Linked DNA regions of Magnetococcus sp. PR-3. The protein of the gene in region 1 interacts with the protein of each later gene in a pairwise test. Links are inferred from orthologs where the notes say so. Each region holds a gene or a part of one and is shown on either strand. Other genes may lie near its edges.

Region 1 (3,668 bases):
AAACGTTCTTCAGCCTCTGCGGCAAGGGATGTTTCCCGCCAAAACCGATAACGGTTTTCAGCGATGGGTATACGCTGTAAAACGGTTTGTCGCATGGCCCCAAATACCTCAACAACTTCTCCCCAGCCTGGTTCCAACCACCGTTCAATACGCTCTTTAAGTAAGCGGGAGAGGGAAGGGCTCAACCCCCCAGTGCTGACACCAACCGTTACATCACCCCGTCGCACCACCGCTGGTACAATAAAGCCACTGACCTCAGGACCATCAGCAGAGTTGCATAATAGACCCTTCTGGGCGCACAATAGTGCGATTTGCCGGTTACGTTCGGCCTCTCCAGTGGCGGCGAAGACCAGTGCCCAGGGTTGTTCTAAGATCTTCGGATCAAACGCTTGTGCTAGGTGGGTGACTAAACCAGTTTGTACATGCGTGGTCATATCTGCACAGATCTGTGGGGCCATAACAGTCAGCTGGGCACCACTGGGCAATAAGCTACGCAGTTTACGCTGGGCCACTTTGCCACCGCCAATGACCAATACCGGGCGACCGGTTAAAATTAGTTCTGCCATATAGTGGGCCATGATCTCTCCTTATGGGGATGGTATGGCGTTAAGGAATATCTGAAGCAATGTCCGAAGAAAAGAAGATCATCATCCGTGGTGCCCGGGAACACAACCTGAAAAACATCAACCTGGAGATGCCCCGTAATGCCCTTACGGTGATTACCGGTGTTTCAGGCTCGGGTAAATCCTCTCTAGCTTTTGATACCCTTTCTGCAGAAGGGCAACGACGCTATGTAGAGTCGCTTTCGGCCTATGCACGCCAGTTCTTGAGTCTACAGAACAAACCGGATGTGGATGCCATTGAGGGGTTAGCCCCCAGTATCTCTATTGAGCAAAAATCCACGTCTAAAAATCCCCGCTCCACGGTGGGGACCGTGACCGAGATCTATGATTACCTGCGCCTGCTCTATGCCCGTGTGGGTCGCCCCTATTGCTACGGTTGTGGTCGACCAATTGAAAGTCAAACCATCAGCCAAATGGTTGATGCGGTTATGGGGCTGCCAGAACGGACCCGTTTGCTGCTACTCGCACCCATTGTACGGGGACGTAAAGGGGAGTACAAAAAAGAGCTGTTAGAGCTACAAAAACAGGGCTTTACACGAGTTGTAATCGATGGTGAGACCTATGATCTAGGGGATACACCAACCCTGAATAAAAAGGTAAAACACACCATTGAGGTGTTGGTGGATCGTCTGGTTGTGAAGACAGGTATTCAAACCCGGATGGCTGACTCACTGGAAACAGCATTGCGTTTGACCGATGGCATCGCACGGGTAGAGACGGTGGGTGAGGAGAAGAAGGATTGGCTTTTTTCAGAGAAAAATGCCTGCATTCACTGCAATATCTCCTATCCGGAGATTGAGCCACGTCTCTTCTCCTTCAACAACCCTTTTGGTGCATGCCCCAGTTGTGATGGTTTGGGAACACAAGAGTTTTTTGATCCTGAACTGATTGTACCCAACCCTGATCTTTCTATGCGTGAAGGTGCCATTGCGCCATGGGCCAAACCTACCCAGCGTATTGCGCAGGAGTCACTCTATACCTTGGCGGAACACTTTGGGGTGGATGTCAACTTGGCTTGGAAGGATTTGCCGGAAACCTTTAAAGATATTGTGCTCTACGGTTCTGGGGAAGAGAAGGTTAAATTCCGTTGGAAGGGCTTCCGGCGGGCCCGTACGGTGCATCGCCCTTGGGAAGGGGTAGCCCATACCCTGGAACGTCGGTATTTAGAAACACAATCTGAAGATCAACGTGAGCAATATCGCCAGTATCGTAATGCCACCCCCTGTACAGCCTGTGAAGGGCAACGACTCCGTAAAGAGGCCCTCCACGTTAAAGTGGGGTCTGAGAATTTGGCGGGCTTTACGGCCTTACCCCTACGAGAGGCCCAACGCTACACCGAAGATCTGGATCTGACACCAAGAGAACGGGCCATTGCCGAACGTATTCTAAAAGAGGTCACAGACCGGTTAAACTTCCTTATTGCCGTGGGGTTGGACTATCTAACCCTGGATCGAACCGCTTCAACCCTATCGGGGGGGGAGAGTCAGCGTATACGTTTGGCCAACCAAATTGGTTCCGGCTTGGTGGGCGTACTCTATATTTTGGATGAGCCCTCCATCGGTTTGCATCAACGTGATAACCAACGACTGTTGGATACCCTGGTACGTTTAAGGGATTTGGGCAACACCGTGGTTGTTGTGGAGCATGATGAAGATGCCATTCGTACCGCAGACTATGTGGTCGATATGGGCCCCGGTGCTGGTGAACATGGGGGGCAGATTGTCGCGGCGGGTACGCCCCAAGAGATTATGGACCATGCTGATTCCCTGACCGGCCACTATCTTAATGGTATACGCACCATCCCTGTGCCCGAGCAGCGGCGCCAGGTGGATCGCACACGACAGATCACCCTGGAGAAAGTGGCAACCCACAACTTGCAAGAGGTAACCACCCATATACCTGTTGGTTTGTTGACCTGTATTACCGGTGTCTCTGGATCGGGAAAATCCTCTTTGGTGTTGGATACCCTCTATCCTGCCCTGGCCCAACGTCTGCACAATGCCAAGGTCACCAGTGGTCTTTTTGAGTCCATTGAAGGGCTCGATCAACTGGATAAAGTGATCCATATGGATCAAACGCCTATTGGCCGTACACCGCGTTCTAACCCTGCCACCTATACCGGTTTGTTTACCCCCATACGTGAACTGATGGCTGCGACGGAAGAGGCCCGAGCCCGTGGTTATAAATCGGGTCGTTTCAGCTTTAATGTCAAAGGGGGGCGGTGCGAGGCCTGCTCAGGAGATGGGTTGGTTAAAATTGAGATGCACTTTCTGCCAGATATCTTTGTTGAGTGTGATGTCTGCCATGGGGCCCGATACAATCGGGAAACCCTGGAGGTTCACTACAAGGGTAAGAACATTGCAGAAGTGCTCAATATGACCATTGATGAGGCTTTGGAATTTTTTCAGGCTCATCCCCCCATTCGTAGCCGCTTACAGACATTGATGGATGTGGGATTGAGCTATATGCGTTTGGGTCAGTCCGCAACAACGCTCTCTGGGGGTGAAGCACAACGGGTTAAGATCGCCCGTGAACTCTCTAAACGTTCCACCGGTAAAACACTCTATATCCTGGATGAACCAACCACCGGCTTACATTTTGATGATATCCGAAAATTGGTTGAGGTGCTGCAACGCTTGGTTGAAGCAGGCAATACTGTGGTTGTGATTGAACACAACCTGGATGTGATCAAAACCGCAGACTGGATTATTGACCTTGGCCCGGAGGGGGGTAGCCATGGTGGGCGGATCCTTATTGAGGGGCAGCCTGAACAGGTTGCCGCCTGTGAAGACTCCTGGACAGGGCGCTACCTAAAACCCTTTTTGGCTGATGTCTCATAATCCTTTTACCTGCTCTGAACCTTTAGGCATTGGCCAGCTAGGGGGGCATCGTCAACAGCAGCCCTGTACACCCTTTATGCCTGATGAATAACCAGTTGGGTATAGGGTATCTTCCAACCTTGCTCAATGGCACGCTCAACGGCCAGTTGTTGTAAATCGCGATAGGTATGGGGGTAGTATTGGGCAGCCTGACCTGTAAACTGCG
Region 2 (3,277 bases), on another replicon or contig:
CTGTTTGGAAATTGCGTATACCATGCCCAACATTGAACTGGAGGGCCAACTCCACCTGCTGTTTGATGCCGCCTTACTGCCGGATCTCACCGAGCGGTACCAAACCATTTTGGCTCGGGCCGAGGGCTAACCCATGCAAAAACGCCCATCCAGCGATATGAATCTAGGCCCAGGAGAGCTCTTTATCGGCTTTCGCCATGCAAAAGTACGTACCATTCTTGGCTCTTGTGTCTCTGTCACGCTTTACCATAAGGGTCCTCGCCCCATGGGGGCCATCTGCCATGCACGGTTACCCAACTGTGGGCATGATCTGGATGCCGCAACCCTACTTCGGGATGACGACACCCACTACATGGATAGTACCCTGACCTTTATGATCCGACTGTTCCGTGAGATGGGCTTTAAGGATGAAAATGTGGAGGCCAAACTTTTTGGCGGCTCCAATATGTTTGATAAAAAAGCAGGCCCCAGCTTAATTACGGTTGGGTTGCGCAACATACAGACAGCCATGGATATTCTTAACCTTGAAGGCCTGCATCTGGTGAGCTCAGATGTCGGTGGCAGCCAGAGCCGCACCCTACTCTTTGATACCAAAACCGGAGAAGTTTTCATGAAGCGTGGCGGCATGCTGCCCAACGAACAGAGCTAAGGTCACCACCCTATTTTGACCCATAACTCGGCGACTTCAGCCCACCTAATCGGCCCCATAGGTCAGTACCTTCGTTACAGCAGTGCCGTTTTCTCCAGTTCAAGGATTTGATCACGGAAGAGAGCCGCCTGTTCAAAGTTCAGATCTGAAGCGGCATCATGCATCTCTTTTTCCAGCTCTTTAATGCGTTTTTCCAACGCTTTTCCAGCCAGGGGTTGCATACGATCCACTTGGGACTTGGCCTGACCTTTCCCCTTTTTCCCCCGCCCTTTGGCACCAGATGCCGAGCCCGTCTCCATCATCTCTCCCATAACATCCGACACCTCACGTCGAACGGACTGGGGTATAATGCCATGCTCTTCATTGTAGCGGATCTGTATGGCCCGGCGCCGATCCGTCTCCGCCAACGCCCGTTCGATTGAACCGGTTCGCTTATCGGCATAAAGGATGACCCGACCGTCCACGTTTCGGGCCGCCCGGCCAATGGTCTGTACCAAGGAGGTTTCTGAACGCAAAAAGCCCTCTTTATCAGCATCTAAGATCGCCACCAAACCCACCTCAGGAATATCCAGCCCCTCCCGTAACAGGTTAATACCAATCAACACATCAAACTCACCCAAGCGTAGATCACGAATAATTTCCATACGCTCAATGGTATCGATATCCGAGTGCAGATAACGCACTTTGATATCCAGATCCACCAAATAGTCGGTTAAATCTTCCGCCATACGCTTGGTTAAGGTGGTGGCCAGAATACGATGACCATGGGTAATAACCTTTTTGATCTCATGGATCAGATCATCAACTTGATGCTCCACAGGCCGTATTTCAACCTCAGGATCGATCAGACCCGTAGGACGAATAATCTGCTCAACCACCCGTCCATCGGCCTGGTCCAGTTCCCATTGAGCTGGGGTCGCGGAGACATGAATGGTGTGGGGACGCATATCCTCCCACTCTTCAAATTGTAAAGGACGGTTATCCATGGCCGAAGGTAGACGGAACCCATACTCCACCAAGGTGCTTTTTCGTGAACGGTCCCCCCGATACATTGCCCGTACCTGTGAGATGGTCACATGACTCTCATCCACAAACAGCAACGCATCTTCAGGGAGATATTCAAACAGTGTGGGCGGGGGTGCGCCAGGTTTGCGTCCGGTTAAAAAGCGGCTGTAGTTCTCAATACCTGTGCAGTAACCCAACTCCTGCAACATTTCCAGATCCTGGCGGGTTCGGTTTTCCAGACGCTGGGCTTCCAGTAAGTGGCCATGTTTGTGGAAATCCTCCAACCGACTTTTAAGCTCTGTTTTAATGCCCTCCAGAGCTTGTACGATGGTGGAACGCTGGGTCACATAGTGACTGGCCGGAAAAAATGCCGCACTGGGCGCCGCGCCATAGTTCTCCCCCGTTAATGGATCGACTTCACTGATACGATCCACCAAATCCCCAAACAGCTCAACCCGGATCGCACGGGCATCCTCATGGGCAGGAAAAATTTCAAGGGTATCCCCCCGAACCCGGAAAGTACCCCGCTGAAAATCGATATCATTGCGCTGATACTGCATGGCCACCAGCTTACGAATGATCTCACGTTGCTCGATCTCCTGGTCCACCTCCAGCTCCAAAGACATCGCTTCATAAGACTCTGGCGAACCTAAACCGTAAATACAGGAGACCGACGCGACAATGATGACATCCCGCCGGGTAAGCAGGGCACGGGTTGCAGCATGGCGCATACGGTCAATCTGTTCATTGATGGAGCTATCCTTCTCAATGAAGGTATCGGTACGGGGGACATAGGCTTCAGGCTGGTAGTAGTCATAATAAGAGACAAAATATTCCACCGCATTATTTGGAAAAAAGGCTTTCATCTCGCCATACAACTGCCCCGCCAGGGTTTTGTTGTGGGCCAAAATGATTGCGGGGCGGCCAGAGCGCTCGATAACATTGGCCATGGTAAAGGTCTTACCAGAACCGGTAACCCCAAGCAGAACCTGATCTTTTAGGTTTTCTTCCAAACCATCCACAAGCTGTTCAATCGCCTGTGGCTGATCCCCCTGGGGTTCATACTCAGAAACCAGATCAAAGCGAGCAAGATCAGCACGCATGGGAAAGCTCCACTTCTGTTACCAACATGGGTGTTGAAAGCGCATGACAGTAAGCGTATAAAGGGCGGGTCATCTTCTTATAACGTATAGGAGTTTCGTGAATCATGGGTATTTTGTCGAATCGTGTTGCCAAGGTTAAACCCTCTGCGACATTGGCAGTAACTGCCAAGGCCAAAGAGCTTAAGGCAGCCGGACGTGATGTTATTGGCCTCGGTTCCGGCGAGCCCGACTTTGACACGCCCGATCACATTAAACAAGCGGCTATCGAAGCCTTGAATGAAGGCTACACCAAATATGTCGCCGTTGCAGGCATGCCAGAGCTGCGCACCGCCATCGCCAAAAAATATGTGGATGAGACAGGCTGTGACTACACTGCGGATAACACCGTGGTTACCGTGGGTGGTAAACAAGCCTTCTTCAATTTGGCACAAGCTACGCTGAATGAAGGGGATGAGGTTATCATTCCAGCCCCTTATTGGGTCTCCTACCCTGACATGACATTGCTGGCCGATGGTACGCC

Evidence for each region.
Region 2: the proteins of uvrA (region 1) and uvrB interact in binary tests that used the Escherichia coli proteins (3 or more experiments, as listed by UniProt). The link is inferred for Magnetococcus sp. PR-3 from one-to-one orthologs.

The regions. Positions count from the first base shown.
Region 1 is NZ_JBAHUQ010000002.1:262,989-266,656, reverse strand. What follows is about bases 321-3,663. They hold uvrA (excinuclease ABC subunit UvrA), read left to right. Parts: upstream 321-625; coding sequence 626-3,463; downstream 3,464-3,663. Other genes in these bases: V5T57_RS02695 (hypothetical protein), read right to left, coding at 3,538-3,663; V5T57_RS02705 (precorrin-2 dehydrogenase/sirohydrochlorin ferrochelatase family protein), read right to left, coding at 321-578. Also shown: more of V5T57_RS02705, read right to left, coding at 1-320; more of V5T57_RS02695, read right to left, coding at 3,664-3,668. UniProt on the Escherichia coli protein: The UvrABC repair system catalyzes the recognition and processing of DNA lesions. UvrA is an ATPase and a DNA-binding protein. A damage recognition complex composed of 2 UvrA and 2 UvrB subunits scans DNA for abnormalities.
Region 2 is NZ_JBAHUQ010000004.1:78,816-82,092, reverse strand. Bases 241-3,192 are described here. They hold uvrB (excinuclease ABC subunit UvrB), read right to left. Parts: upstream 2,758-3,192; coding sequence 724-2,757; downstream 241-723. Other genes in these bases: V5T57_RS04335 (pyridoxal phosphate-dependent aminotransferase), read left to right, coding at 2,862-3,192; V5T57_RS04345 (chemotaxis protein CheD), read left to right, coding at 241-649. In the rest of the region: V5T57_RS04350 (hypothetical protein), read left to right, coding at 1-130; more of V5T57_RS04345, read left to right, coding at 134-240; more of V5T57_RS04335, read left to right, coding at 3,193-3,277. UniProt on the Escherichia coli protein: The UvrABC repair system catalyzes the recognition and processing of DNA lesions. A damage recognition complex composed of 2 UvrA and 2 UvrB subunits scans DNA for abnormalities.